DNA from 4 places in the Litoribrevibacter albus genome. Region 4 is predicted to be linked to each of the others. Evidence: predicted binding sites of a transcription regulator. Region 4 holds the regulator's gene; each other region holds the start of a gene.
The links. The regulator FNR, encoded in region 4, switches genes on or off when oxygen is low (the NO sensors DNR and NnrR bind a similar motif). The targets are predictions, from matches to a motif close to TTGATNTANATCAA.
Positions count from the first base shown of each region.

Region 1: a site for FNR is predicted at 3,284-3,297, ahead of QQL66_RS20020 (polyhydroxyalkanoic acid system family protein). Genes of this name have one in related genera too.
Region 2: a site for FNR is predicted at 3,866-3,879, ahead of ubiT (ubiquinone anaerobic biosynthesis accessory factor UbiT). Genes of this name have one in related genera too.
Region 3: a site for FNR is predicted at 3,471-3,484, ahead of nrdG (anaerobic ribonucleoside-triphosphate reductase activating protein). Genes of this name have one in related genera too.

Region 1 covers NZ_BSNM01000027.1:60,860-68,235, forward strand. Annotated here, with positions in the region: gene QQL66_RS20005 (tetratricopeptide repeat protein) at 90-962, shown strand; gene QQL66_RS20010 (alpha/beta hydrolase) at 1,217-2,119, shown strand; gene QQL66_RS20015 (DUF8198 family protein) at 2,164-2,919, shown strand; gene QQL66_RS20020 (polyhydroxyalkanoic acid system family protein) at 2,945-3,220, opposite strand; gene ubiE (bifunctional demethylmenaquinone methyltransferase/2-methoxy-6-polyprenyl-1,4-benzoquinol methylase UbiE) at 3,383-4,135, shown strand; gene QQL66_RS20030 (ubiquinone biosynthesis accessory factor UbiJ) at 4,148-4,882, shown strand; gene ubiB (ubiquinone biosynthesis regulatory protein kinase UbiB) at 4,869-6,515, shown strand; gene QQL66_RS20040 (phosphoribosyl-ATP diphosphatase) at 6,640-6,969, shown strand; gene tatA (Sec-independent protein translocase subunit TatA) at 6,984-7,208, shown strand; gene tatB (Sec-independent protein translocase protein TatB) at 7,250-7,376, shown strand, end outside.
Region 2 covers NZ_BSNM01000014.1:449,972-457,347, forward strand. Annotated here, with positions in the region: gene QQL66_RS12380 (LysE family translocator) at 205-831, opposite strand; gene QQL66_RS12385 (hypothetical protein) at 1,011-1,568, opposite strand; gene QQL66_RS12390 (U32 family peptidase) at 1,828-2,733, opposite strand; gene ubiU (ubiquinone anaerobic biosynthesis protein UbiU) at 2,748-3,743, opposite strand; gene ubiT (ubiquinone anaerobic biosynthesis accessory factor UbiT) at 3,947-4,540, shown strand; gene QQL66_RS12405 (hypothetical protein) at 4,593-4,835, opposite strand; gene QQL66_RS12410 (cytochrome c oxidase subunit 3 family protein) at 5,161-5,781, shown strand; gene QQL66_RS12415 (cytochrome C oxidase subunit IV family protein) at 5,818-6,132, shown strand; gene QQL66_RS12420 (DUF1428 domain-containing protein) at 6,129-6,482, opposite strand; gene QQL66_RS12425 (YciI family protein) at 6,524-6,895, opposite strand; gene QQL66_RS12430 (YciI family protein) at 6,921-7,376, opposite strand, start outside.
Region 3 covers NZ_BSNM01000006.1:44,911-52,286, reverse strand. Annotated here, with positions in the region: gene pgl (6-phosphogluconolactonase) at 109-807, shown strand; gene edd (phosphogluconate dehydratase) at 804-2,642, shown strand; gene QQL66_RS05075 (bifunctional 4-hydroxy-2-oxoglutarate aldolase/2-dehydro-3-deoxy-phosphogluconate aldolase) at 2,639-3,286, shown strand; gene nrdG (anaerobic ribonucleoside-triphosphate reductase activating protein) at 3,580-4,257, shown strand; gene nrdD (anaerobic ribonucleoside-triphosphate reductase) at 4,244-6,091, shown strand; gene QQL66_RS05060 (SDR family oxidoreductase) at 6,344-7,105, shown strand; gene QQL66_RS05055 (acyl-CoA thioesterase) at 7,132-7,376, shown strand, end outside.
Region 4 covers NZ_BSNM01000003.1:224,836-232,211, reverse strand. Annotated here, with positions in the region: gene ccoG (cytochrome c oxidase accessory protein CcoG) at 1-1,277, shown strand, start outside; gene QQL66_RS02825 (FixH family protein) at 1,337-1,843, shown strand; gene QQL66_RS02820 (heavy metal translocating P-type ATPase) at 1,888-4,275, shown strand; gene ccoS (cbb3-type cytochrome oxidase assembly protein CcoS) at 4,292-4,516, shown strand; gene QQL66_RS02810 (sulfite exporter TauE/SafE family protein) at 4,550-5,551, shown strand; gene fnr (fumarate/nitrate reduction transcriptional regulator Fnr) at 5,736-6,515, shown strand; gene ppnN (nucleotide 5'-monophosphate nucleosidase PpnN) at 6,611-7,376, opposite strand, start outside.

The DNA of each region.
Region 1 (7,376 bases), on a different contig from region 4:
TAAAGGCCACAGGTTACTCGCATTAATTACTCACAATGGCCTATTGATGACTACTTACATAATAAAAATACGTAGCACTGATACTTCTGATGAACGAATTACTTAAAAGCACCTGGATTTCTTACCATCTGACTCCCCTCGAGTTAACCGCTCAAACATTAAACTCACAATGGACAAGATTACACATAGGCAATTCAGAGGTTTTTCCCTCGCTTCAGGCTTTAGAAGAGATCATTGCAGAATACCCGATCATCGCTGCCTCTCTGGGTAACAACTCCCTGACCGAGCTTTCAGGCATGCTAATCCAGGGCTGGCTACATTTCCATCAAGGAAATTATCAGCAGGCAACCCAGTTAGCTCTCGCCTCTGGATTACTAGGACTCAACCTCGCATCGAAGTCCATGGCTATCTACGCCACACATCTAGAAACAGACCATGAAACCAAACTTCAAATCTTCCAGGAAGCCATTAAGCTTGCGGATCACGCCATCGAAGTTATGCCAAATCACCCGGATGCACACTACAACCGGGCTTATGCGTTAGGTCGATACAGTCAAGGCATATCGATCACCAAGGCATTGGCAAAAGGCTACGGAAAAGAAGTCAGGAAGAGCCTGGAAAAAACCATTGAGCTCGCACCGGATCATGCTGAAGCACACATTGCTTTTGGCACTTACCATGCAGAAATCATCAATCAGGTGGGTAAATTGGTTGCCAGTGTTTCCTACGGAGCCAACAAAGATTCAGGCTTAAAACACTTTAGACATGCAATTCGAGTGGCCCCAGACTTTCCTATTGCCTACACTCAATATGCGGACGGCTTACTTATGATGTTTGGGCCATCCAAATTAAAAGACGCCAAACAGCTCTACGAAAAAGCAGCAAACAGTGACATCGCAGATGCCATGGAACGTCTTGATCAACAAAATGCTCTGGATGAGCTTGAAGCCATTGCCAGTTAGAGGTTGCACCTCGGCCTGACTCCATGATTATGGAAACGTGACATTAACCTGCCATCACGCGTCACAGGGATGCTTTTAAATCTCGCATATGTAACATTGTGCTAAGATTTACAACAATGCGTTTCTAGCACCTAGGACGAATTCTAATATTGTGGCATAAAGTACTGACTAAAATGATAAATACAATTGAGCACCAATAGCTCAGCCTAACAAAAGTCAGTGAAGGTGTCCGTTTTATGGTGGATATGAGCCATATGCATAAACTTATTGAGCCAATTCAACAAAGTTATCAGGAGCTTTTCAGCGGAGATGTTTATCTGTGCGGAAAGGCAGCTGTCTCGGTTAGAAACCACAGTGGCATCGCCAAACACACCGTCATCGGTGTACACGGTTTTCTAGAGAATCACTGTTATTTTACGGAAACATACTCTCAATCAGACATTGAACTCATTTTGCTCACATGCAGCAACTACCACATTCCAGTGACAGGACCAGAGCACACCCACGCAGACTGGTTTGATCATCCGGAATACCCTGAGTCATCGATTGAATATGACGCTTCCATCCTGGTTCAAGCAATGGAACGTCTTGCCAGTTCAAAAAATGTTCGTATTCACGGTCACTCTCGAGGCGGCGGCGTTATCCTAGAAGCGGTTCGCCAAAAACCGGAATTATTTAAGGACGCGGAAATTCTTCTTGAAGCGCCCGTTCTTCCTCAGGGAAAAATTCATCCAATTCCAAAGGCACTGATCGACAACATGTCACCAAGAATGTGGCCCTGGGCGCTACGACTATTGGAGAAGACCCCATTATCGACGTACTCCCAAACGTTCTTTGGTGAAACTCATGGTCGCAAAAAACAACTGCTAGAGCATTTGTTTAAGAACCCTCAAAATGCGATGACGATCATTAACAATATCCATTCCATTGAAACCTGGATGGATAACGCACCAACAGACATTTACCAGCACATCAAACGCGGCACCATTCTGATTCCGGAAAGAGACCGCATTCTTTGTAAAGAGCATATGCTGGCCAGTGCGTTAAAATCTCCCAACAACATACGAATCGTGGAAACCAAAGACACAAGCCATTTTATTAGTTTGGATAACTCTTCATGGCTTCCCCCCTTGACGATTCCACTCTCACTTCAGTAGGGTTAGCTCACACATTTAGCAGCCCTATTGAGTGATTGAGCAGTATGATTAAGGACAAGTTGGCGAAACCAGTATCCGGAAAGCACGGAGAAAACCTTCGCCAGCTTTTGATTCAAAACCGGTCACGTCACAACCAAGAACCACCAAAACATCAACAGCTGGCATTACAGCATTTAATGGTGTGGCAAACAGATCGCCTTCGAAATACTCACCAAGATCTCTTTCTTTCCGACCGCTATCAAGCAGCAGCCCACTACTTTGTGGATGAGCTCTATCTATCCCCTACAGCCATTCAAAGAGACAGAGACCTGGAACGTGTGTTTCCAACCTTAGTAAAACTACTGCCCGATGACACACTAGAAACGGTAGCCAATGCCATCGAATTGAATATTCTCTCAGCGGAATTAGACCAACAGCTGGCTAACTTTCTATTTATTGATCACCCAGAAAAAGCCATTTGCGCATCTCTGATTACAGAAGAAAGTTACGTTACTGCGTATCTGAAAGCCAATGCCACAGAGCTGAGGCATCGACAACTCAATTTGATTGAACAAATTGGTCACGACCTCGATCACTTGGTACGCTTCCCATTTATTTCCCTAACTTTAAAACTCATTCGAAAGCCCGCACACAAAAAAGGTCTTGGAAACCTTCATGATTTTCTGGAGCGAGGATTCAATACATTCAAAGCACTGGGAGGCGCTGAAGAGTTTATGGAGATAATTGTGCAGCGGGAAGGACAAGTGCTAGACAACTTAAATCAGGGAAAAAGTAACCCGTTCGATATAAAAATTGACTAACACAGAGAGCCCAAGAAAAGAGCGTCTAACGAAGCTCTTTCTCTAGATAGTTATGAATTTCACGTTCTACGACGGCTTTAAACGGTCTCATAAGTAACGCTAATTCAACGTGAATTTCCAACGTAGTTTCTGTCACATCCAGAAAACCTTTCACGCCGGTACGATGAAATACGAGCTTATTGCCTTTCCATTCATACTTGGCATCAAAGCGATCTGCCAGCATCAACGCAAGTTGTTCAGCATCTTTAAGCGCTTGCTCAAGGCCCAAGTTATGATCTTTCTTTACACTTATTTTAGCCATACCACTAAACCAACGAGGATTAAAGGCGGAGCATTCTACCCTAAAGCAGGGGTTTTCAACAAATTGACCTTTATCAAAAGACAAACCCCTCCAATCAAGGTTAGAATAGCCCGAATTTAACGTTTCCACAGGATAACTTTCGGACAACGAAAGCAACGATCTATGACTGAACACGATAAAACTACGCACTTTGGCTTTCAGCAAGTGCCCGTTAATGAAAAAGCAAGCAAAGTAGCCGACGTATTCCATTCAGTGGCCAGTAAATACGACATTATGAACGACTTAATGTCAGGTGGTGTCCACAGGTTATGGAAACGCTTCACCATCGACCTAAGTGCGGTACGCAAAGGTCAACGCGTGTTGGACATTGCTGGCGGTACTGGCGACCTTACCAAGCAGTTTTCCAAATTAGTTGGCAGCGAAGGACAAGTTATCCTGGCTGACATCAACAGTTCAATGTTGGAAGTAGGTCGCGAGCGTCTAACCAACCTGGGCCTGACCAACAACATAGAATACGTTCAGGCTAATGCCGAATGTTTACCTTTTGAAGACAATTCGTTTGACCTGATCACGATCGCCTTTGGCCTTCGAAATGTTACGGATAAAGACAAAGCGCTTCGTTCAATGTTGCGAGTACTTAAGCCAGGTGGACGTCTATTAGTGCTCGAGTTCTCGAAGCCTACCAATCCGTTGTTGGAAAAAATGTACGATACCTACTCTTTCAGCCTACTGCCTAAAATGGGTCAGTTGGTTGCTGGCGACGCAGAAAGCTATCAATATTTAGCTGAATCCATTCGCATGCATCCAGATCAGGAAACACTGAAAGACATGATGAAAGACGCGGGCTTTGTGCGTTGCGATTACCACAACATGACAGGTGGTATCGTTGCGCTTCACAAAGGAATCAAACCGTAGGTCTTCACATCTATGTTCCAAATGGTCTCTACGGCGACACTTGCATTGATGGAAGGGCTTATTAACCAAGCCATCAAACAAGATCCTATTACTCAAGGCAGACTTTCCAAGCTCGAAGGAAAGGTTATTGCCTTTTGCCTGAAACAGCCCAAGATCACGATTTATGGGTTATTTCAGGAAGACAGCATTCGTCTGATGAATCAATACGAGTGCGTGCCTGAGTTGACCATTACCGGAGCCAGCTTCGACTTTTTGCAGCTAGCCTTAGCCGATGATCACAATAGTGCTCTCTTCAGTAGCCGTATCCGAATGGATGGTGATGAGCATCTCGCTCAGAAATTGATGACGATAGCAATGGGCCTATCCATCGATTGGGAATACTTATTATCGAAACTTACAGGGGACATCATCGCTCACCAGATTGGTCAAGGCGTACGCTCCTCTGGAAAATGGCTAAAAGCAACACATCAAAGCATGACAGCCAATCTCGAAGAATATATTCATCACGAACTCAGAACTTTACCTCACGCCAGTGAAGTAGATTATTACTGTGAACAAGTCACTGAAGTTCGATTGGCTGCGGATCGTCTAGCCGCAAAACTCCAAGCCTTGGAAAAGGTTCGCGATACAAATCAAAGCAGTCCGAATCAAAGCTGTCCTGATCAAAACGATACAGGTCAACACCGACCACAAAAACCTTCACAAGAACATTCAAATAATCAAGGAGATATAGGTGACCAGTCTTAAACGAATTTTGGTGATCATCTGGGTTATCAGCAAATATCGTTTAGATCAGCTTATACCCCTCACCTTACTGCCTTGGTATCTTCAAATCTTATTGGTTTTGGCCCCTTGGCATTTGCGTCCTGTTCCGAAGAAGCTCTCCAGAGGTGAACGTATACGTTTGGCGCTTCAAGAACTTGGTCCTATTTTCATTAAGTTCGGACAAATTCTATCCACTCGACGCGATCTTCTTCCCGATGACATTGCAGAAGAATTAAAACTCCTGCAAGACAGAGTCCCTCCGTTTTCATCTACAACGGCCAAATCCATCATTGAGAGATCTTTAAAGACCAAGATCGAAAGTATTTTTGATGAATTCAGTGAAGACACCCTGGCCTCGGCCTCAGTAGCACAAGTACATACCGCCAAGTTAAAAACCGGCGAAGACGTTGTTGTGAAAGTTATTCGTCCTAATTTAGCGCCGACGATTCGCAAAGACATTGCAGTTATGAAACTGCTGGCCGAATTACTTGAAAAATACTGGTCGGAAGGCAAGCGACTTCACCCAAAACAAATCGTCGACGATTACGAACACACCATTTACGATGAGTTGGATCTGCAGAAAGAAGCTGCCAACGGTTCCCAGTTGCGTCGTAATTTTGAGAACTCAGACCTTCTTTACGTTCCTAAAATATATTGGGATTACACCCGCACCAGCGTTCTGGTGATGGAACGAATTTCAGGTATCCCTGTAGCCGACGTAGAACAACTAGCCGCGCAAAAAACCAACATGAAAATTCTGGCGGAACGCGGTGTTGAAATTTTCTTCACTCAGGTCTTCCGTGACAGCTTCTTTCATGCGGATATGCATCCAGGAAACATTTTCGTATCCCGTCAGCATCCACAATCACCACAGTACATTGCGGTTGATTTCGGCATCGTTGGCTCATTAACTGAAAATGATCAGATCTATTTGGCGCGTAATTTACTGGCTTTCTTTAATCGGGATTATCGACAAGTCGCTCAACTCCACATTGATTCAGGCTGGATTCCTAAGCACACCCGAGTCAACGAGTTTGAAGCTGCCATTCGAAGTGTTTGTGAACCGATTTTTGAAAAGCCCCTTAGTGAGATCAGCTTCGGTCACTTCTTACTGCGCCTTTTCCAGGTAGCTCGACGTTTTGATATGGAAGTTCAGCCTCAACTGGTTCTGCTTCAGAAAACATTGCTAAACATTGAAGGCCTGGGCCGGCAGCTGTATCCAGAACTGGACTTATGGCAAACCGCCCTTCCTTACCTGGAAGGCTGGATGAAAAATCGAGTTGCTCCACCGAATGTTTTGAAAAACATTCAGCTGCATGCCGCTGATTGGGCCGAGCAGACACGACAATTACCGCAACTGATGTTCCATGCAATCACACAATTGCAGTCAGTTGAACAACACCGGGTTGAACAAAGTCAACACATCCAACAACTGCAATCCGAACTACGAAATCAGGAAAGCGCCAAGCGCTATCGTGTTTTGGGTGGAGTGCTTCTGGCCACTGCCGGCGCATTAAACGTACCTGAGGCCAGCCTGTTGATTCAAAACATCAATTTCCCGACCGCTGCATTGTTGATCAGTGGTGTTTATTTATTAGCACTTAAACGCTACTGATATGCATCAACAACAGGGATGTTATCCTCAGCTCCATGATAGACATCCCTAGATAAACCCATTAAAGTGGTCACCATAAATAACCAACTCCATTCTTTCATATTCTTGAAGTAACTTATTCTCTATGAGCGACGTATTAACATCTCTACAGCAGGTACTAGAGGAGCGCAAATCAGCCTCTCCCGATTCTTCTTATGTAGCTAAACTACATAGTAAAGGGCTTAACAAAATCCTTGAAAAAATAGGTGAAGAAGCCACTGAAACCATCCTTGCTGCAAAAGATGTAGAACCAGGCAAAGATCATTCAGACCTGGTATATGAAACGGCTGATCTTTGGTTTCATTCGATGGTCATGCTCAGTCACTTGAATATTGATGTGAATGAAGTATTAAACGAATTAGAACGTCGCTTTGGTCTTTCCGGTTTGGAAGAAAAAGCGAACAGAAACAAATAAGTTAGAGGTAAATTATTATGGCTGGCATTAGCATTTGGCAATTAGTCATCATCCTGGGCATTGTGGTTTTACTGTTTGGAACGAAAAAACTTCGTAACATCGGTTCTGATTTAGGCGGTGCGATCAAAGGCTTCAAAGGCGCAATGAAAGATGGCGAAGACGAAGCAAAGAGCATCGAAAAGAAAGACGCTGAAACAACCGTCAACGCAACAACTCAGAAAGAAGAAACCAAGCACTAATACTTGGCTGCTCTGCACTTAAATGAAGGTAGTTAGCCTCTATGTTTGATATTGGTTTCTCCGAGCTATTTATTGTTTTAGTCATCGCACTACTGGTTCTTGGACCTGAGCGTTTGCCCGGTGCTGTTCAGAAAGTCGGCTTTATACTTGGTAAAATCCGGGCCAGCT
Region 2 (7,376 bases), on a different contig from region 4:
TGGGGCGGATCTTTACGAACATACTTAAGACGATCTTGTAAGGTTCCAGAACGCCAGATACTGAAACCTATCACCAATGCAAGCATCACGAGAGATGCAAAAAAACCTGACCACGACCGAGTACAAAAATAATAGAAAGATCTAATCGCAAAAAGGCTAGCCATGATTAGAGTTTTAGAATGAACCAATGGCACTGCAAAAGCCCTACCGTTGCTTCATAAACGCGACAGCCAAGCCGGAAGAAACAAACGTCACCCCTGCTCCAACATTTAAGCCAGACACAAGCTTAGGTCGGTTTCTCAACCAGTCTGATAGTTGAAATGAAAATACCCCCATCAAGCTGAAACCGATGGCCGTTAATAGCGCAAACCATACACCATAGCCAATCATCTGACCTGTCACGGAACCTAAACTCGGATCAACAAATTGAGGAACAAAGGCGAGCACGAACATCCCTGGTTTTGGGTTCAGTGCAGCCGAAAGAAAGCCTGTTGAGAAGATAGTTTTCAACGGCTGTTTTTTCGCAGGCTCCAATGAGAACAAGTTCTTCGAGCGAAGGACTTTAACACCCAACCAGATCAGATACGCAGCGCCAATAATCTTCACCACGTAAAAGGCTATTTCAGACGTTTGGATCAACAGAGTTAGTCCAAAGGTGGCTGCCATCACGTGAAACAGAATGCCAGCACCTGACGAAAGGCCAGAAACGGTCGCAGCCAATCGACCTTGGCTTAACCCTCGCCCTACCGCAAGTAAGTTGTCCGGCCCTGGTGAAATAACTAACAGTAAACAGGCAAGCGTGTAGGTGATGAATACTTCAAGCGGGAACATAAAAAACCTCCTTGTTATGTTGGCTTGGCAGTTATGCTTAAACGCAGTTCCATTGCTGCCTGCAGACACTTATAAAGAAAGGAAGTAATTAGAACACAAGGCAATACCTAGACGCATTCAATATTTAACTAGAAGGACAAGAAATAACTTCTTACTTCACCTGCCAAGAGTAATCTCCATTAGGTTCTATCAAATAAGCTTGGATTACGAAATCTATCACAAATATGCTTTTTAACCTCCACCGGCTCCCCCCAAATGTCATTTAGAGAAAATAACCGTTCAAATATAGTGATCCCCAAACCTTCTGCAGTACATTCACCTTTATTTTCTGGAGAAGTTATCACAGCAAGCGTCATTCCACTTAAGTAGCCTGATGGAAGATTCCAATGATCATTACCAATCGACATACCACCATTCTGATTGAAGGTTAGTCGTGGATCTAATTCACCTTCATGCGCTATAGGTGTTCGCCCAAATTTATAAAGCGCCTCTTCAAATGTCATACCATCAAATTTGCACCCTTTAAAAACGTTCCCAGTTCCTACAGCCGAAATCAAAACCTCTTCATCTTTCAGAAAACTCTTGATTCTCTGCCCGACACCAGCTTTTGGCCGTCGTTTTTTAGCAGTTCTATCAATTGCAGGAAATAGATTTATCAATGCTCCTTCATAGTCATTTTCTTGCAGATGTTTTATGCACTGCTCAATTCTTCGGCTTATACCTGTGGGTTGGCTCATAAATTAACCTAACAGCAAACTTGGCGTACAAAACGCATCTCAATTAAAGTATCTTCTGATCGATTAGTTCATTGGATACCACTGAATCAATAACATTAAGTATCTTAGTGCAGACTTAGAGTTTTGCCAGTCAGAGTCGGGATTTTGCTTCTTTAAATGTGTTCTCAAAGACTCATGAAATAGTTTTCTGGACTTAGGAAAGGACGACCTATCCCAGAAAACTTGAAGAGAAAAGAAGAAAGGTAAAACCTACAGAACCCTACACCACCGCCATGCCCGCAATCCTGTTCCAGTACCCATTACAGTGTTGTTCTTTGAGCGGCAGCACTTGGTTCTCCCCTGCTTCCATAGCCTGTTTTAAGTCCGCGACTATCTCCAACACTTGGTCATGTTCCGGCACGATTCTGAGATGGGTTGCGCCTTTGGCGACAAGGTCTTGCCATTGGTTGAGCAGGTTCAGGCATTTGCCCGATTGAGTTTGGATGCCATTAAGAGTGAAGATTTCCAGCCCATCCTGACTTTTAGCTTTGATTCCTTGCGGGTGTTCGAGGCAGATGAATTTACATTGGTCTTTCGGGTAATCGTAGTGGCGTGCAGTGTAGCATCGCGCTGAGTACGCAAGAGTCATGTGGCCGTAGGCCATGATTTCTGTTTCGATGGTCTTTAATTGCGATGCTTTATAATCTGCCACAATAGCAGCAACCTGATCACCGGCCATTTCCAGTTGTGGCAACCAACGAATCGCGCCGGATTCCGCCAGCACGGCAAGCGAGTCAGCGTTGTAGATGTTCATCGCAGGGCCGATCACGAAGAACGCATTGAGATCAGAAAGATACTTCACCGCAGCCATGTCATTGGCTTCCACCAAATAGCCGTCTTCTGCCGCACGCGTACAGAGTTGTTTGAGAGAATGCAGTTCGGATTCAGCTTCAATCAAGGCCAAGGTGGATAACACCACTTCTTTGCCATGTTCGACAAGGTGTCCAGCGATTTCAAACCAGTCGTCCAATCTTAGTTCACGGCGTTTGGAGCAGACGGTTTCGCCAAGATAGACCACATCCACATCCGATTTTGCTACTTCTTGATAGAATGCAAGAACACGATCTTTTGGCCAGAAATACGGTAAAGGAGCAAGAGAGATTTTTGTTGGTTGAGCTTGAGTCATAATCAATTCCCTCTCTATTGCCACGGACGTGAGTAGGCGCCAAGCGTAGTTTGCGCGCCTTCGGATAAGGTTTGTAAAGTGCTGAACCACTGGGCTTCGGTTTTAAAATCCGCCGGGTTTGCCATCAATCGATCAATGGCTTCTCGCCAAATGCCGACTACCTGCCCCACATAGGCAGGGCTTCGCTGACGCCCTTCAATTTTAATGGCCTTAACCCCGGCCTTATGAAGCTCAGGAAGGATGTTTAATGTGTTCAAACTGGTAGGCTCTTCCAATACATGATAGGTCTTGCCTTCAGCCTCAAAACGGCCTTTGCACAGGGTTGGATAACCTGCCTTCTCACCTGGTCCGTAACGGTCGATGACCACATCATTTAAGCGAGATTCCAACACATCGCCCTGTTCTTTCCATTCCACATATTTGGCAGGCGAACACACGCCTTGAGTATTTGGAGATTCCCCTGTCATGTAGGAAGACAGATAACACCGCCCTTCCGCCATGATGCATAAGCTACCAAAGCCAAAGACTTCTACATCCACTTTGTTGGATTCAGCCACCTGTTTCACTTGTTTCAGCGATAACACGCGAGGAAGAACGGCCCGACGAATATTGAAACGATCCACATAGAATTCCAATGCCGCATAGTTAGTGGCTGAACCTTGTACGGACAAGTGAATTGGAATGTTCGGGTACTTAGAGGTGGCGTAATCCATGACACTAAGATCCGCAGCGATCAGAGCATCAGCGCCAATATCCGCGACACGGTCAACGGCCGTTCGCCATTGTTGGATATTGTCTTGCTGCGCATAGGTGTTAATCGCAACAAAGAGCTTGGTGCCGTTGTCTTGAGCGTATTTAATCGCTCTCAGAGCTTTCTTGTCATTAAAATTCAACCCAGAAAAATGTCGGGCGTTGGTATTGTCTTTAAAGCCTATATAAACGGCGTCCGCCCCTTTATCGACGGCAAGCTGAAAGGTGGGTAAATTCCCGGCGGGACACACTAATTCCATGGAAGCTGAGTCCATATATTCTACTCCTCAAGGCACTGTTGATTTACTCAAAACCCAGCACCCAATCCTGACTAATTTAATCGGATAACAGGCGCACTCTACTCTGCACAGCGAATTTGGCCTTGATGTATATCAACACAGACAAAGAACAGATGCGTTCTAATAGTCACGTTTTATCAGGAACCTTACAGGAGTTTTAAACGATGCTTCCGGTCAAAACGTCACTTGCTAAAAGCCTGATCAGTCGTCTTCCGACGCCGTTGGACATCGTCCGTCGCCCTGCGTATTACGCGGCATTGCCGGTTCGTAGAAGCCCCGAACTAATTCAACAGAAAATCATTCAGAAACTAATGAGTGACGCACTGAAAACCCCCATTGAAGACGGAGACTTTGATTGCCTGATTGATCGGAAGGTAAAAATCAATGTTGTGGATGCGGATTATCAATTTTGTATTGGTTTGAATGCCGGTAAGGAACTCCAGGTCACAACCAACCAGTTATCAAATCTGGAACCTGATACCGAAATTAAGCTGGACAGCGATGCCATCATTAAAATTCTGACCAAGCAAGTGGACCCCGACACCCTCTTCTTCCAAAGACGGTTATTGATTCTCGGGGATATGGATTTAGGCCATGAAGTGAAGAACACACTGGATGCTATTGAGCATGAATCACTGCCCAAATTGGCTCAATGGATCATGAATAATTTAATGCCGAGAGTGGCGCAAGTGAAAACCTGGGGACAGGATTTGGCGGAAGCCATTCAGTATCGGGAGTCGCTGCAAGGAAATCGCTAACCAAGCATAGTTGAGTGTATGAACGCACTAGTAAGAAATAACTGGGGAGAAATCAATCTCCCCCGCCGCCATCACCACCGTCGCCGCCACCAAAATCATCACCACCCCAATAGCCACCGTCACTTGATCCACCACTTCCGCCAGGGCCGTTGCCACCGATCATCTTCACTAACCCAATCAATACAAACAGTGTACAGGCGATTGGGGATACCAAATTAAAAAAGACCTGTTCAGAGTCTAAGTCTGTTAGCATCGCAAAACCTATGACGCCCGCTACAATAACAAACCAGGGCATAGCCACCTCCTAATCTCTCATTATCAATGCGACTCACTCGCTATCGCGAACGTACTTACTATCATGTACCTACTTATTATCATGTACCTATTTGCTATCGATATTTCGTGATAACACGATATTTAGCCACCAAATAAAGCATCCCCCAACAAAATACATTCACGTAAATAACGCAACCCTAATAACCAACTGTTTTAGTCAGGTATGGCACAGTTTCTGCCTCAACTCTCAGTACAACAACCTATGAAACACAACGATCTATTAAGCACAGTATTAACTAAGCATAGTAGAGACTAGGACTTAAATGGATTTAGAGGTACCAGCCATGACAATAAACACTGCATCCATCGATTCGTATGTAGATGCCCCACCAACACAGCCCACGTTTGATCCAAAACGCATTCCGGGAAACCCGGCAATTTGGGTCGGTATCTTTTCCGAACTCAGTGAGTTCGCCATTTTCTTCGTCATCTATTTCATTGCCCGAGCGCATTATCCAGAGGAGTTTCTTCAGGGGCCTTCAGAGCTTCATACCACCGCAGGCACTATCAATACATTAGTGTTGATCAGCAGCAGTTATTTTGTGGTGAAAGGTATTTTTGCACTAAGGAATAGCCAGCCCGAATCTGCAATCCGTTGGCTTTGGATGACGGTCGGGTGTGGGCTCATATATCTGGCGTTGAAGTACTGGGAATATCAATGGAATCTGGATCGAGGCATTGAAACTAACACCAACAACTTTTTTGCGATTTATTACTACACCACCTTCAATCACATGCTGCATGTTGGCTGGGGAAGCGGCGGTATTATCTGGGCGATCTTTAGAATTAAATCCGGCGCATTTGACGCAGATAATCATGGTGGATTGATTGCAGCTGCCTGTTACTGGCACATGATTGATCTGGCCTGGATTCTGATTTTTCCGCTTCTATACGTTCTACGTTAGACCCAGAATCAAAAAAGGAAACTTAACGAGGTACTTATGAATACACCTACTCGGCCAGTCCTTTCCAGCAAACATCTGGATCGCCTTTGGTTAGCCATGATCGCTATGACTTTATTAAATGCTTTCATTGCAGAAAAAGCCGAACCAAGTGCGCTGATCGCTGTTGTTATCTGCAGCATGATTGTTATCAAAGCGCGCCTGGTGATCGACTATTTCATGGAATTAAAAGAGGCGTCCCCTTACATCTACTACTTAATGAACGCCTACTTTTATATCTTTCCCTTTATTGCACTTCTGGTCTGGCTGTATCCGGAACCGCTTGCGGAATTAACGCGCCTCAGCCGATTTTAAATATCAACCAGGACATTAAAGCCACCAAAAATCATCCGCTGCCCATCGAACGGCAGTGGATTTTCTTCCATGTTACAAATCGGATCTTTCATAAATTTAGCCATGCCCTCATCTCGCACTTCCTTTGACGGCCAGATTATCCATGAAAGCACTACTGTCTCATTCTCCTTACACTTAACCGCCATAGGAAACGACGTTAATTTTCCCTCAGGAATGTCATCCCCCCATGCGTCAACGACACGTTCGGCGCCAAACGATTTAAAAACCTGAGCGGCTTTCTCAGCATGAATACGATATGCCTCACGACTATCATTCGGTACAGCACACACAAAACTGTCCAGATACCCCATGATTATTCTCCTATGCCACTTTAACCCCGATGAACAGGCGCTTAATAACCTATATTATTTTCGTCCTGAAGCTCACGAACCGGCCGAATCTCAATGCAGCCAAAACGTGCGGGTGGAATTTTGCTGGCTGCCTGAATGGCCTCGTTCAAGTCACGAACGTCCAATAGATAGAAGCCCGCTAATTGCTCTTTGGTCTCCGCAAATGGGCCGTCGGTAATGTCTACCTTGCCATTGCGAACACGAAGCGTTGTCGCTGTTTCTGTTGAGAGTAACGGTTCGCCGCCAATCATATGGTTTTGAGCTCGCAAAGACTCTCCGCAATCAATGCATTCACGATTCAAGGCATCCCATTCGACCTGGCTCAGTTCTTTCATTTTTGATTCGTCGTAGTACACCAATGCAATATATTTCATTTTCTAACCTCATCCCTTACCTTTTTTACTCGACTGCTGGTGGCAACATCACCATCCAACCCATACCAAATTTATCAGTAACCTGTCCGTAAAGAGGTGACCAGAACGTTTTCTCTAGTGGCATACGTACCGAACCGCCGTCGGCCAAAGCAGAGAAAACTCGCTGCGCTTCATCTTCTGAAGATAAGGTCAAAGCCAGATTAAAACCGCTGAATGAATCCGCATCGTTACAGCCATCAGAAGCAAGAATTCTCATATCACCAATGGAAAATTCACAGTGCATTACCTTGTCTTCAAAGCCTGCCTGCAATAATTCTTCAGGCAGCGGATCAGGGCTTTCATTGAAGCGCATCAACAGTTCCACATTGGCTCCTAGATGCTTCTGATAATACTCAAGCGCCTCATCACAACGCCCAGAGAAGAATAGATAGGTGTTTATTTTGGCTTTTTGCATGGAAAGGTTTTGTCGAAGCGCGCCTTC
Region 3 (7,376 bases), on a different contig from region 4:
GTTCCATCTAAACTGATTATTACCAGTATGAACGCTGAATAGTACATACGTTATGAACAGTGTATTCGTTATGAATAGCGCACACGTTGTGTATTCAGGAGGTACCCGATGAAACTGCAAGAACAAACCTTCGCCAGTCATCAAGCAATGATCGACAGTCTGACGTTACAGATCACCGATCACCTTAAAAGTGCGATTGAACATTACGGACAAGCCAGCTTCATAGTCAGTGGCGGCAGCACACCCAAACCGCTCTATGAAGAACTCAGCCACCAGCCTCTGGCCTGGGATCACGTGACCTTGTGCCCGTCGGACGAACGCTGGGTTGAGCTGGGCCACCCGGACAGCAATCAAACCATGATTGAGTCAACCTTACTGCAACACGCAGCCTCCGAAGCGTCGTTGATTTCACTGCGCCCTCAAATCCCATTCAGCGATGCCCCGGCGATCGTCAATCAATCGCTGATGGCGATTCATAAGCCCTTTAATCTGGTTTTGCTGGGCATGGGGGAAGACGGTCACATTGCCTCGCTCTTTCCGGACGCTAACGAACTTGAGCATGGTCTGGCGGCGCCCCATTCAGAACCCTGCATCAGTGTTCACTCGGCCAGTAAAGGTGCCCGACTCAGTTTGACCCTACCCTCCTTGCTGAACAGTGAACAGATCTATCTCCTCATCACAGGGGAGAGCAAACGTGAGGTGTTCCAGCGTGCGAAGCAACATCTGGATAACCCTACTCTGCCCATCGAACATTTATTAAGTAAAGCCACCTGCCCGATCACGCTTTGTTGGAGCCCCAATTCATGAGTCCCACTCCAGCCCATCCGCTGAACCCCGTTGTAGAACAAGTCACCACCACCATTACCGAGCGCAGTCAGGTATCTCGGGAGCGTTATCTGTCGCTTATGCGTCAACAAGCCGAGACAAAACCTCACCGATCCAAATTAAGCTGCACTAACCTCGCGCACACCTTCGCCGCCTCGGAAGACGACGAGAAAGTCATCCTCAAACAGCTTCACAGTAATGCCAACATCGGTATCGTCACTGCGTACAATGACATGCTGTCAGCCCATCAACCGCTGAAAGATTACCCGGAGCTGATCAAACAAGCCTTACTGCCGTTAGGTCATACCGCCCAGGTGGCAGGTGGCGTACCGGCGATGTGTGATGGCATCACTCAAGGACAGGCCGGTATGGAGTTGTCGTTGTTCAGTCGCGATACCATTGCCTTAGCGGCGGCAGTGGGGCTGTCGCACAACGTCTTTGACGGCATCTTATGCCTGGGTGTCTGTGACAAGATCGTCCCCGGTTTATTAATGGCCGCCCTGCGTTTTGGTCACCTGCCTTGTATTTTCGTCCCTGCGGGCCCAATGCCCAGCGGCATCAGCAACAGCGAAAAGGCCAAGACCCGTCAAAAGTTTGCGGAAGGCAAAGCCACCAACGAAGAGTTACTGGACTCGGAAACCAAGTCTTACCACAGCCCGGGCACCTGCACCTTCTACGGCACCGCCAACACCAATCAGATGCTGATGGAAGCGATGGGCTTACATCTGCCGGATTCCGCCTTCTGTGCCCCCGATTCAGCACTGCGTCATGCCTTTGTGCAACGTGCCGCAACCCGGGTTTCAGAGATCACCGGATTAACCGAGCATTACACCCCAGTTGCCGATGTGGTCTGTGAACGATCCATTGTGAACGCGATGGTCACCTTGCTGGCAACCGGAGGGTCAACCAACCTCATCATCCACCTGACGGCCATTGCCCGTTGTGCGGGGATACATATCACGCTAGACGATTTTGACCGACTCTCCGATGTGGTTCCGCTAATCACTCGGGTGTACCCCAACGGTCAGGCCGATATCAATCAATTCCATCACGCCGGTGGTACCAGTCGGGTGATCTATGAGTTGTTGTCCGCAGGGCTAGTTCATGAAGACGTCAAAACCGTCGCAGGCCAGGGCTTAAAAGCCTACGCAAAGAAAGCGGAGTTGGTGAACGATCACATCAGCTATCACCCTGCCGGAACCGGCACCGACAAGGAGATCATCCGTACCGTCGCCGATCCGTTTGCACCAATGGGCGGAATTAAGCGCCTGAAAGGCAATCTGGGCGATGCCATCATCAAGGTATCGGCGGTGCCCGAAGAACACTGGCACATTCATGCGCCAGCCCGGATCTTCCATGATCAAGGCGACTTTATTCAGGCATTTCAGGATGGACAAATGACCGGCGACTTTGTCGCGGTAGTACGTTTTCAAGGCCCGAAAGCCAATGGCATGCCAGAGCTTCATAAACTCATGCCACTGCTCGGTGTTTTGCAGGACAGAGGACAGAAAGTCGCCCTGGTTACAGACGGCCGATTATCTGGAGCCTCAGGCAAAGTACCTGCCGCCCTGCACGTTTGTCCGGAAGCAATGCAGCTGGGTGCCATCAGCCAGATTGAAGAGGGGGATATGGTTGAGCTGAACTGTCACACCGGCGAGTTAAACGTCACCAGCTCAGATCTAAGCACCCGCCCCTTTGCTCAACCACCAGCAGGTCATGCAACCGGCATAGGCCGGGAGTTATTCAGTGTCTTCCGGCATTCCGTCGGGCCAACCAGTCAAGGCGCGATCAGCATTCAATGGGAGGAACAAGGATGATGTCATTTAAGGGCTTAATCAGCCAATACAGCCCACAGCAAAAGCCCATCTTGCCGGTGATTGTGATCAACGACCTGGAACACGCCGTACCTCTGGCACAAGCCTTGGTCGACGGCGGCATCCATTTTCTAGAGATCACTTTGCGTACCGAACACGGGTTGGAAGCCATCAAACTGATTAAGCAGGAAGTTCCGGACGCCTGCGTTGGTGCCGGTACAGTGACCAATGAGCGTCAGTTTGAGCAATGTCTCGACATGGGCGCCGAGTTTCTAATCAGCCCTGGCATCACCAAAGCCATGGCCCATTATGCAGAAGACAGCCCGGTGCCCTATGTGCCCGGTATTGCTACGGCATCGGAAGCCATGCTGGCGATGGAACATGGCATCACCGAAGTGAAGTTCTTCCCGGCCGAACAAGCGGGCGGCGTGCCCATGCTGAATGCACTGGCGGCCCCCTTCCCGGAATTGAGCTTCTGTCCTACCGGTGGCATTAATGCCAACAATGCAGGCAATTACCTGTCATTAGCCGCAGTGATGGCCGTGGGTGGGAGCTGGGTTTGCCCCAACGCACTCATTCAACAAGGCCAATGGGCCGAGATCACCCGATTATCCCAACAGGCGATGACCGGCCTTGCGCCCCAATAATCATTAACCTTCCCCCTACTGCCCTTAGATCAGAGATCCGTCAATTCGGTGTAAGGCTAGGCAGCAGGGGCTAATCTCCCCTGCGCCATACGCCGTCTAACATCCCACGTCATGCCCCTAATTTTTGTGCTGTTTTAGCCAATCAACATCCTTGCCAACGCCTCAAATTTTCGCATTTAAAACATTGATCCAGATCAATTAATTCATCTGGCACCATCACAAGACACTACATATAGTATCCATTAAATAAAAACACCACTACATATAGACACACGAAATATACGGATATTCCAATGGATGCCACACCAAGTGCCAATTGTCTGCCTGCAAATCAAAAGAGCACGCACCAACAGATCATCCCGCTAACACAGCACAATTCTGCTGACGGTTTAATTTACCGGGACACAGATTCGGAGCACTCGAAAAGAGTCGCTCTTAGTAAAGCGTTCAATTGCTCTGAACCGGATGTGGTCTTTCAGGAATTACCCAATCACGTTGCGCTCGCATTCACCATTCATGGCTGCCCCTTTCAGTGCCCGGGCTGTCATAGCGAACACACTTGGGATCCGAATACAGGTCACGCACTGACCGATGAGCGTTTTGAAAGCTATTTAAAACAATATCGGGGGCTGATCTCTGCCGTGGTCTTTCTTGGCGGAGAATGGAACGCCTCCGCGTTGCGGAACAAGCTCCGAATCGCCAAACAGTTTGGCTTGGTCACCTGTTTATATTCCGGAGGCAATCACGTTTCGCGCGCTCTTCGCCCACATCTGGATTTCGTCAAACTGGGGGCTTGGAAAGAGCATCTGGGAGGACTGGATAGTCCAACCACCAATCAAGTCTTTATCGAATTAAAAGAGGGGGAGTTATGGCACGACCGGACCTATTGGTTCCAGGAACATCTGCCATCAACCACCCAAAACACGACTGTCTTTCAAACATCACGAGGAGTTTCTTATGCTTCGGCTTAATGCAGAACAAATCACCGATAAACTGGATTTTATCGAGACGTACATTCACGCCAACAACGCGGCAGAAGGCTCGAAAGTCGATGCCAATGCCAACGTTACGCATAAGAACATCGCGACGCTGGAAGCAGAATTAATGAAAGACGCGATTATCCAGATCAATCGCGCCAAGATAAAACAGCAGATCAGCCAGCTGTTTGGTGCAGAGCTCGCCGAAGAGTACGAACGCCAAATCGAAGATCATGAGATCTATGTCCACGACGAGACCAGCCTAAAACCTTACTGCACCTCCATTACCATGTATCCGTTTCTACTGGAGGGGTTAAAAGGCTTGGGCGGCGAATCCGGTGCACCGAGACATCTTGAATCTTTCTGCGGTTCATTCGTCAATCTGGTGTTTGCGATCAGTGCCCAGTTCGCTGGGGCAGTAGCTACGGTTGAGTTCCTTACCTATTTCGATCACTTTGCTCGTCAGGACTATGGGGAAAACTACCTGCAAGAGCACCCGAAAGCCATCGCCAATCATCTCCAACATGTGGTCTATGCCTTGAACCAACCGGCAGCGGCACGCGGCTACCAGAGTGTTTTCTGGAACATCTCAATCTACGATCAATATTACTTTGATTCGATGTTCGGTGACTTTGTCTTTCCACCAGATCGCAACGGCGACATGCGGAAACCCCAATGGTCCTCGGTGGATGCACTCCAGCGTTTCTTCATGAGCTGGTTCAACGACGAGCGTAAGAAAGCTATCCTCACCTTCCCGGTGGTCACTGCGGCCATGCTCACCGAAGACGGTCAATGTCGGGATCGCGAGTTCAGCCAGTTCTGTGCGGAACAAATGGCTGATGGCAACAGCTTCTTCGTCTATCAGTCGGACAGTGCCGATTCATTGGCGTCCTGCTGCCGTCTGCGTAATGAAATTACCGACAACACCTTCTCTTACACCTTAGGCGCGGGCGGCGTAGCCACCGGCTCGATCAATGTCATTACCTTGAATATGAACCGTTTGGAGCAGGACGGCCGGGATCTCAAAACCGAAGTCGAAAAGATTCAAAAATATCAGATGGCTTATCGAACACTGATGGAAGAATACCAAGAGCATGGCATGCTGCCGGTCTACGATTCCGGCTTCATCACTCTCAACAAACAGTTCCTGACCATTGGTATCAACGGCATGGCCGAAGCCGCCGAAAGTCGGGGCATCACCGCAGGCAATAACCCAGAATACAAAGGCTTTGTGCGTGAACGCTTAAAAGTAATTTATGACGCAAACCAGGCCGCGAAAAAAGCCACCGGCTACCTGTTCAACACCGAATTCGTACCGGCCGAAAACCTCGGTGTCAAAAACGCAAAATGGGATAAAGCCGACGGTTATCTGGTAAATCGCGAGTGCTACAACTCCTACTTCTATGTGGTCGAAGACGACGCCTGTAACGCTGTGGATAAGTTCATCATGCACGGTAAAGAACTGACCGAATATCTGGATGGCGGTTCGGCGCTGCATCTCAATCTCGATGAAGCACTCAGTCCGGAGCAATACCTCAGACTCTATAACATTGCGGCGGCGACTGGTTGCAATTACTTCTGCATCAACGTCAAAATCACCATCTGTAATGAGTGCGACCACATCGATAAGCGCACCCTTCATGCCTGTTCCAAGTGCAACAGTCAGAACATAGATTACGGCACCCGAGTGATTGGTTACCTCAAACGCGTTTCGGCGTTCAGTCAGGCCCGACAACAAGAGCACCAGCTAAGGCATTATCACCGACAATCGCACCAGGCCGCCGGTGATCACAGTCTGGCAATGGATCGTTCGCAAGCGGTGAACTAACTGATCGGATACAACCAGCATCCTGTTCTGAAGTACTGTTCTGAAGAGCTCGTCTAAAGTACGCTGAAAAAAGACTGAGTTCGGGTTAACACCCGACTCAGGTCTTTGCTCCTTGATAATTGAATCAGCAAAAAACTGTCTTTCCCGACAGCGAATCATTACACTTTAGTCATACGTTTCAAGAAAGGCGTTGTAAGAAAGGCGCTTTAAGAAGAGCGTGGTCAGAAGGGCATTTTCAGGAGGAGTTTTCAGGTGTCAAAAACAGCCATTATTACAGGTGCAACATCCGGTTTTGGACAATCGTGTGCGAAGAAATTCGCCGAAGACGGCTACCGTCTGGTGATCATAGGTCGACGAAAAGAACGCCTCGATGCACTTGCCAACGAACTGTCAAAAATCACCGACGTCCACGCCATTTCGTTGGATGTACGTGAGCGCCAAAGCGTGCTGGACGCCTTCTATGAACTACCGGCCCCCTTCAATCAGCCAGATGTTCTGATTAACAACGCCGGCTTGGCACTGGGCTTAGAACCTGCCCATAAAGCCAATCTCGACGACTGGGAAGACATGATCGACACCAACTGCAAAGGTCTGATGTACTGCACCCGTGCCTTGCTGCCGGGCATGGTTGAGCGCAAGCGCGGCCACGTGATCAATGTCGGCTCCATGGCGGGTAATTGGCCATACCCGGGCGGTAACTGCTACGGTGCCTCCAAAGCCTTTGTTCAACAGTTCTCCCGCAATCTGCGTTCTGATGTACATGGCACTGGCGTTAAGGTAACTAACATCGAACCGGGCTTTTCCAAAACCGAATTTTCTTTGGTGCGCTTTAAAGGCGACGAAAATCGTGCTGACTCCCTGTACGACAACACCGAGCACCTAACACCGGATGACATTGCCGACATTATTCTTTGGGTGGCCAATACTCCGGCCCACGTCAATGTGAACACGTTGGAAGTGATGCCGACCTGCCAAAGCTGGTCGCCACTGTCCATTCACAAAGCCGATGACTAACTCACGCTTTCATAGGAATCTATGTTGTGGCCCTGTTTCAAATGGAATTTCATCCACGCTGGTCGGATCTCGATCCGAACCAGCATTTGCGTCATACCGCCTATAACGATTTAGCCACTCAGGTGCGCTTTACCTTTCTTCAGGAACACGGGTTCTCGCAGGAACGTTTCATGGAGTTGGGTATTGGAGCGGTGCTGTTTCGGGAAGAAACCACCTTTCGTAAAGAAATCGGCATGTCCGACACCTTCCTCGTCGACTTCGATGTGGTGGA
Region 4 (7,376 bases):
TTCTATTCTGCTTATTCTTCGGTACATCATGGCTGAACTGGAATGGACACCAAGCGGTTCTTTGGGATATTCCAAATCGCCAATTTAATATCTTTGGCATTACGCTCTGGCCTCAGGATCTAATGCTACTTTCCATGCTTCTTGTCATCTGTGCCTTTGGACTCTTTGCTATTACCATGTTTGCGGGTCGTATATGGTGCGGTTACACCTGCCCTCAAACGGTCTGGACCTTCATCTTCATGTGGATTGAAAAGCAGGTTGAAGGTGACCGAAATGCCCGGATTAAGTTAGACAAACAGCCTTTCAGCCCTAAAAAGCTTGGTCTGAGATTAACCAAGCACGCACTATGGCTGTTATTCGCCTTTGCGACCGCAATTACCTTTGTTGGCTACTTCACACCGATACGTGACCTTGTAGTCGATATTTTCACGTTCAATTCAGATACCTCTACCCTTTCCTGGCTCGGCTTCTTTACAGTGATGACCTACCTGAATGCGGGTTGGTTAAGAGAACAAGTCTGTATCTACATGTGCCCATACGCACGTTTCCAGGCTGTAATGTTCGACAAAGATACGTTGATCGTATCCTATGACGAAGAACGTGGCGAAAACCGAGGGCCTCGTAAGAAGACTGCAGATCCAAAAGAGCTTGGCCTTGGCGACTGTGTCGATTGCTCAATGTGCGTTCAGGTTTGCCCGGTTGGCATCGATATTCGAGATGGCCTGCAATACGAGTGTATTGCTTGTGCAAAATGTATTGAAGCCTGCGACAGCATCATGGATAAGGTCGGATATGAGCGAGGTCTAATCAGCTACACAAGTGAACACCAGCTGAAAGGTAACGAGTGGAAACTCTTCCGCCCTCGATTCATTGGCTACATCATTGCTCTGATTGTGATGTTCAGTGCTCTCATGTACAACCTATTTACCTTGATTCCTGTCGATTTGGAAGTTGATCGCGGTCGCGGCGCAAACTTGTTTCGTGAGAATTTCAAAGGCGACATTGAGAACAGCTACAACATCCGAGTTATGAATAAGTCTCAACACGCAGAAACCTATGTTCTATCCGCAACAGGGTTTGAAGGGCTTTCAGTCGTTGGCGATACAGAGATTACTCTTGAATCAGGTGAAATCAGTCAGGTTCCAGTGAGTGTTATCGTTCCGGTTACCAATCTTGAATCAAGAAGTGAACCTATTTACTTTAAGGTTGTCGCAGAAAGCGATGAAAACATTTTTGCAGAAACCGAGAGTCGCTTTATGGGCCCTCGTCGTAGATAATACACACCGCCCGTCTGCGTAAGGCGGGCCTGTGTTCACACATTTCAATGAGTAGTTTGATGACTGAGAATAATGAAAACCAAGGTAACTGGAATCAACCTTGGCTTTGGTTCACTTTGGCGCCTTTAATCCTTTCCGTAGTTCTTGGGCTGACCATGCTCAACATCTCCTTCCATATTCAAGACGGGCTAGTTACCGACGAATATTCAAAGGAAGGATTGGCAATTAACGAACAAATTGAAAAAGAAGTAAAAGCAAAAGACATTCAGGCAGAAGCGACTATCAGCCTGGATGCAGAATCAGGTGAGCTCACATTGGACTTCACCAGTCAACTGACTGAACTGCCTGCTAATTTAATGATTGAACTCGTACACCCAATCATTAAAGACAAAGACATCTCGGTGGTTCTTACACATAACAGCCAAGGTCGTTATTTAGGTCAAGTTGAGAATGGAATTGAAGGTAAGCGCTATGTAAGTATTCACGAACTTCAAAACCCTACCTGGGTATTGAAAGGTGAACTACATTTCCCTATTTCCAGCGCGACAACCCTTAGCGCTCATTAATTAAAGGCAGGGTTCACCCCCTGCCCCTACCTGTAACGAGTACTATGCAAGATCGTAGCTGTTATCACTGCGGTGAGCCCGTTCCAACCAACGTAGACATTACTTCCGAACTCGACCATCAAACGAGGTCATTTTGCTGTATTGGTTGCCAAGCTGTTGCACTGACGATCTCAGGTGCTGGACTAGATAACTATTACCAGTTCCGAACCAAAAATGCAGAACAGGCCAGCGATCTTTCAGATCAACAAGAAAAATACGCGTTGTATGATGAACCGAGTGTTCAGGAAAAGTTCTGCAGTTATGAAGGGAACTCAGCTTCGGCAACCCTACTGATTAAGGGTATTACATGTGCGGCCTGTGTTTGGCTTATCGAAAAACACCTTGAAAAAATCGATGGCATACAAGAAGTCAGAGTCAACCTTAGCACCCACAGAGCCAGTATCACCTGGGATACAAATACGTTAAAGCTTAGCGATCTGTTTTTTGCTATCGACGCGATTGGCTATCACGCGGAACCCTGGAAAGCGAACCGAGCAGCTCAGCAGCAACAAAAAGAAAGCCATACCGCCCTCATTCGTCTTGGTATAGCCGGCATTGGCATGATGCAAGTAATGATGATGGCCAACGCCTTGTATTTCGGTCATTACACTGGCATCGATAAATCCTATGAAGCCTTTATTCGCTGGGCCAGTTTATTCTTAAGCACGCCAGTTGTTCTTTATTCTGCCTTCCCGTTTTTTAATGCCGCGATACGCGACTTGAAGACCAAGCACTTGACGATGGATGTGCCCGTTTCAATTGCTATTGCGCTTGCTTACTCCTCAAGTATTTGGGCCACCTTTAATGGCGCTGGTGAAGTCTATTTCGACTCTGTCTGTATGTTCACCTTCTTCCTATTGCTTGGCAGATACTTTGAGATGAAGGTTCGTCATCAGAATTCTCAGGTCACTAACGACCTAATCGGGTTAATGCCAAATTCAACCTTGGTTTATACCGACGGCGAATACAAAGTTACGCCTACAGAACAAATCAAGGTGGGTGATAGAATTTTGGTCAAAGCCGGCCACACAATTCCTTCCGATGCTAAAGTCATCGAAGGCACCGCCGATGTGGATGAGTCTGCTTTAACAGGTGAATACCTTCCTGTTCGCAAAAAGATTGGTGATTTTGTAATGGGCGGAACTACCTGCCTTGATCACCCTATTGAAATAGAAATCACCACCATTGGTCATCAAAATACCCTCAACCTCGTAGTTGAGTTGATGAACAAAGCGGAATCAAACAAACCCAGAATTGCACGCATTGCTGATACCATTGCCAGCCGATTCGTTGCTGCGGTATTGATAACTGCAGTGAGTGTTTGGGGTACATGGATGTTCATTGACCCCGACAAAGCATTTTGGATTGCTTTATCTGTCTTGGTGGTAACATGTCCGTGTGCGCTCTCTTTAGCAACACCCACTGCCATTACAGCCGCCACATCCTCTCTTAAACGCTCAGGTCTTATTATCACCAGCACACATGTTCTTGAGGGGCTGCCAACCATTACCGATATTCTGTTTGATAAAACAGGTACTCTAACCGAAGGTAAGCTGTCTATTTCAGACATCGACATTCCGTCCCATTTGCCTGAATCAGAAGCTCTTGCCTTGGCAGCTCGATTGGAAGCTGCCTCCGAGCACCCTATTGCCCGAGCTTTCCCAACAACAAACCAGCCAGCTCAAGATATCGAGATAACACCCGGTGGTGGCCTGAGTGGCACCGTCGACGGTAAGACCCTGTACATTGGCCACAGTCAATTTATTCAAGAGAAGACATCCATCAATGAAGTTGTGCTTCCAGATAGCCATAACTGGGTTGTATTAGCTGATGGACAACAGGTTCTTGCCTTTTTTAAAGTTGAGGACACTTTAAGAGCAGATGCAAAAGAGGCCATTCAGGCGCTCCGCCAGCGGAAGATCAATCTCCACATGCTGACAGGTGATCGCTCCCAAAATGCCGAAGACATGGCCAGAACACTGGATATCGAACACGTACATTCGGGCCTCACGCCTCAAGGAAAACTTGATCAACTATCAAAACTGCATACTCAGGAATGTCGTACCTTAATGATAGGCGATGGCATTAATGACATTCCTGTTTTGGCCTCGGCCGGCATTTCCATCGCGATGAATGAAGCAACCGACCTGGCAAAAACCAAGTCCGATATGATATTGATGAATGGTCAACTCAACGCCATTAATAATGCGTTCACCATTGCCGAACAGTGTCGAAAAATAATCAAACAGAATCTCGGTTGGGCTTTGATATATAATCTGATCGCCTTACCGCTGGCCGCCACAGGATTTATTCCTCCTTGGGCTGCTGCAATCGGTATGTCAGCAAGCTCACTGGTCGTTGTGCTGAATGCACTCAGACTAAGAAACATCTGAACTTGAGGTAACGTGTGTGGACAGTATCCTTTTCTTAATTCCTATCTCAATTATCTTTTTGACCATTGCCGTTATTACGCTGGTATGGAACATCAAAAGTGGCCAGTTTGATGATATGGAAACGCCTGCGCATAAAATTCTCTTCGATGACGATGAAGATTTGCTGCCAGATGATGCCAAACCCATTAAGAAAAACAATTCGGACACGAATTCCGACACGCCATCCAACAAACCAGAATAACCTTCTGCCAATCAAGATATAACAGGCCCACACATGACCGTTGATACCCTCTCATTTACCGCTGCCCTGCTTATTGGTTTACTTGGTGGCGCACACTGTATAGGAATGTGTGGAGGCATTACGGCCACGTTTGGTCTAAATAGCCAAGGCAATATTTCCCAGCGCTTCAGCAAAAATCTGGCGTTCAATCTAGGGCGAATCACCAGCTACACCGGAGCAGGTTTTCTAATTGGTTTAGCCAGCTCTCTTCTTGCTAATCTTAGCCCGACCGTCGGTATGATACTTCGACTGATTGCCGGCGTTTTCATTGTGCTGATGGGGCTATACATTGCTGACTGGTCTCGCGCAATTACAAAAATAGAAAAGCCAGGACAATGGATATGGAAACGTATTCAACCGCTCACTAAGCCTTTCCTACCAGCAGATACCGTTTATAAATCCTTATCCCTTGGTTTACTTTGGGGATGGCTTCCTTGTGGACTGGTTTATAGCACCCTAGTGCTTGCTTCAGCCAATGCTTCTCCAACCAGCTCCGCACTAGTTATGTTTGCCTTTGGTCTCGGCACCTTACCTACAATGCTAGCAACAGGTTTACTAGCATCCCAGCTCAGCAACATTATCCGTAACAAAAACATCCGAAACTTAGCTGCCATAATGATGATATTGATGGGGCTATGGATTATCTGGGGAAATGGCCAACATCTGCTCGGCCACGGAAATCATGCAAACCACACGACTCACACAGATCATACAAATCATTCAGAGCATAGTGATCATGATCATAGTACAATGCAGCATAATTCGTCTGGCCCTGATCATTCGAGCATGAATCATTCTGCAATCGATCATTCAACCATGGATCATTCACAAATGAATCACGATGACATGATCAAGACTCCGATTAGCCATGAGCAGAATGGGGACGATCATATGATTCATAGAGAGAAGACAGAAGAACCATCGATACAAGGTATCAATGATCAAACACCTGAGATTGACCATTCAAAAATGGATCACTCGCAGATGCAGCATTAACCATTAGAGTGCGCTTTTTTAAACATCTATACTATCAGTTAGTAAAGTGAATTTTGCATAAGATAGTCGATGCATTTCTTTTTTTAGTCACTAGAGCGCATAGCTAGAAAATGCACCACAAACGTGCTTTTAAGAATGGTAAAGCTGTGTTATAAATTACCAAAACTTACGGAAGCTGAAGCTTATGTCTCAGAAAACAATCACTAGCGTTAAAGGGTGCGGTACCGCAGTTAGCTGCCAGGACTGCTCATTGAGCTCACTCTGCTTACCCTTATCACTTCACGAGCAAGATATTGACCGTTTTGATGCAATCATTAAACGTGGTCGACCTTATCAAAAAGGTCAAACATTATGGCGCCAGGGGGATGATTTCCATTCTGTGCTTGCTATTCGATCAGGCAGTGTGAAGAGCTTTATTACCAGTCCTTCTGGAGAAGAACAAATTGTTGGCTTCCACTTTGCGGGTGAGATGATTGGTCTTAATGGGTTATTTAATAAAAAATACCCTATTACCACCGTCGCACTGGAAACGACAACCGTATGTGACATTCCATACGACAGCCTGGATGCGTTAGCGGATGATCTGCCTGAACTACGTGATCAGGTACTTCAAAGCATGAGCCAGGAAATCTCTGAAGACCAACAAATGATGCTTCTTTTAAGTAAGAAAACATCTGAGCAGCGTCTTGCTACTTTCCTAGTTTCAGTCTCAGAACGATTCCACCGCCGTGGATACTCTGCAACCCGCTTCCGTCTAACTATGTCGAGAAACGACTTAGGTAACTTCCTAGGCTTAGCGGTAGAAACGGTTAGCCGTATTTTCAGTAAGTTCCAACAAAAAGAATTGCTACGCTTCCTGGACAGCAGCCGAGACATTGAACTGCTGGACGTTGATGGTCTTTATGAACTTGCCGACCTTCAAGATGGAACAGCCAGTGCTTGCGGTAAACGAGTAGCGGGTTAATAGTCCGCTCTCACTGAAACCGGTTATACAATAACTGGTTCATAAAAAAGCCCGGCATAGAAACCGGGCTTTTTTATTACCTATGAAATATCATTTCAGTCAGTAACCACCTGATAACAAGGTACGTATTTACTGCCCGGTAATTTCATTCGCTTCTGCTGAACAAAAGAAGTTAGCAGTGTATCCAGTTTCTTCATCAAGTTAGTTTCACCGTGCAACTTGAACGGGCCATGCTTGTGAATCTCTGCAATTCCCTGCTCTTTGACATTCCCCGCTACAATACCGGACATAGCTCGTCGTAACTGAGAGGCCAGCATGTGAGGCTCCTGCCCCGTATTCAGGTTTAATTCAGACATCGATGCATGGGTTGGAATAAACGGCTCTTGAAAGACAGCAGCAATATCCAACATCCAGTTAAAGTAGTAGGCATCTTTTCGCGCCTTACGATGTTCTTTCACCTCAGTCATTCTGGCCTTCAACTCAACAGCCACCTTCTCAGGGTCATCAATGATGATCTCATAAAGTTTTTGAGCTTCAGGCCCCAAAGTATCTCCAATAAACTCGTCGATCTGTCGGAAATACGCTTCGGACTCTTTAGGGGCCGTAAAATACACAGGAATTTCAGCACCATGCTTATTCCCCATGAGTACACCTAATAAGTAGAGAATCTCTTCCGCAGTTCCTGCCCCTCCTGGGAACACGACTATGCCATGCCCCAATCGTACAAAGGCTTCCAGACGTTTTTCGATGTCCGGCAAAATAATTAGCTCATTTACAATCGGATTTGGGGATTCCGCTGCAATAATGCCTGGTTCAGTTAGACCTATGTATCTAGGGTTTCTGATACGCTGCTTCACATGA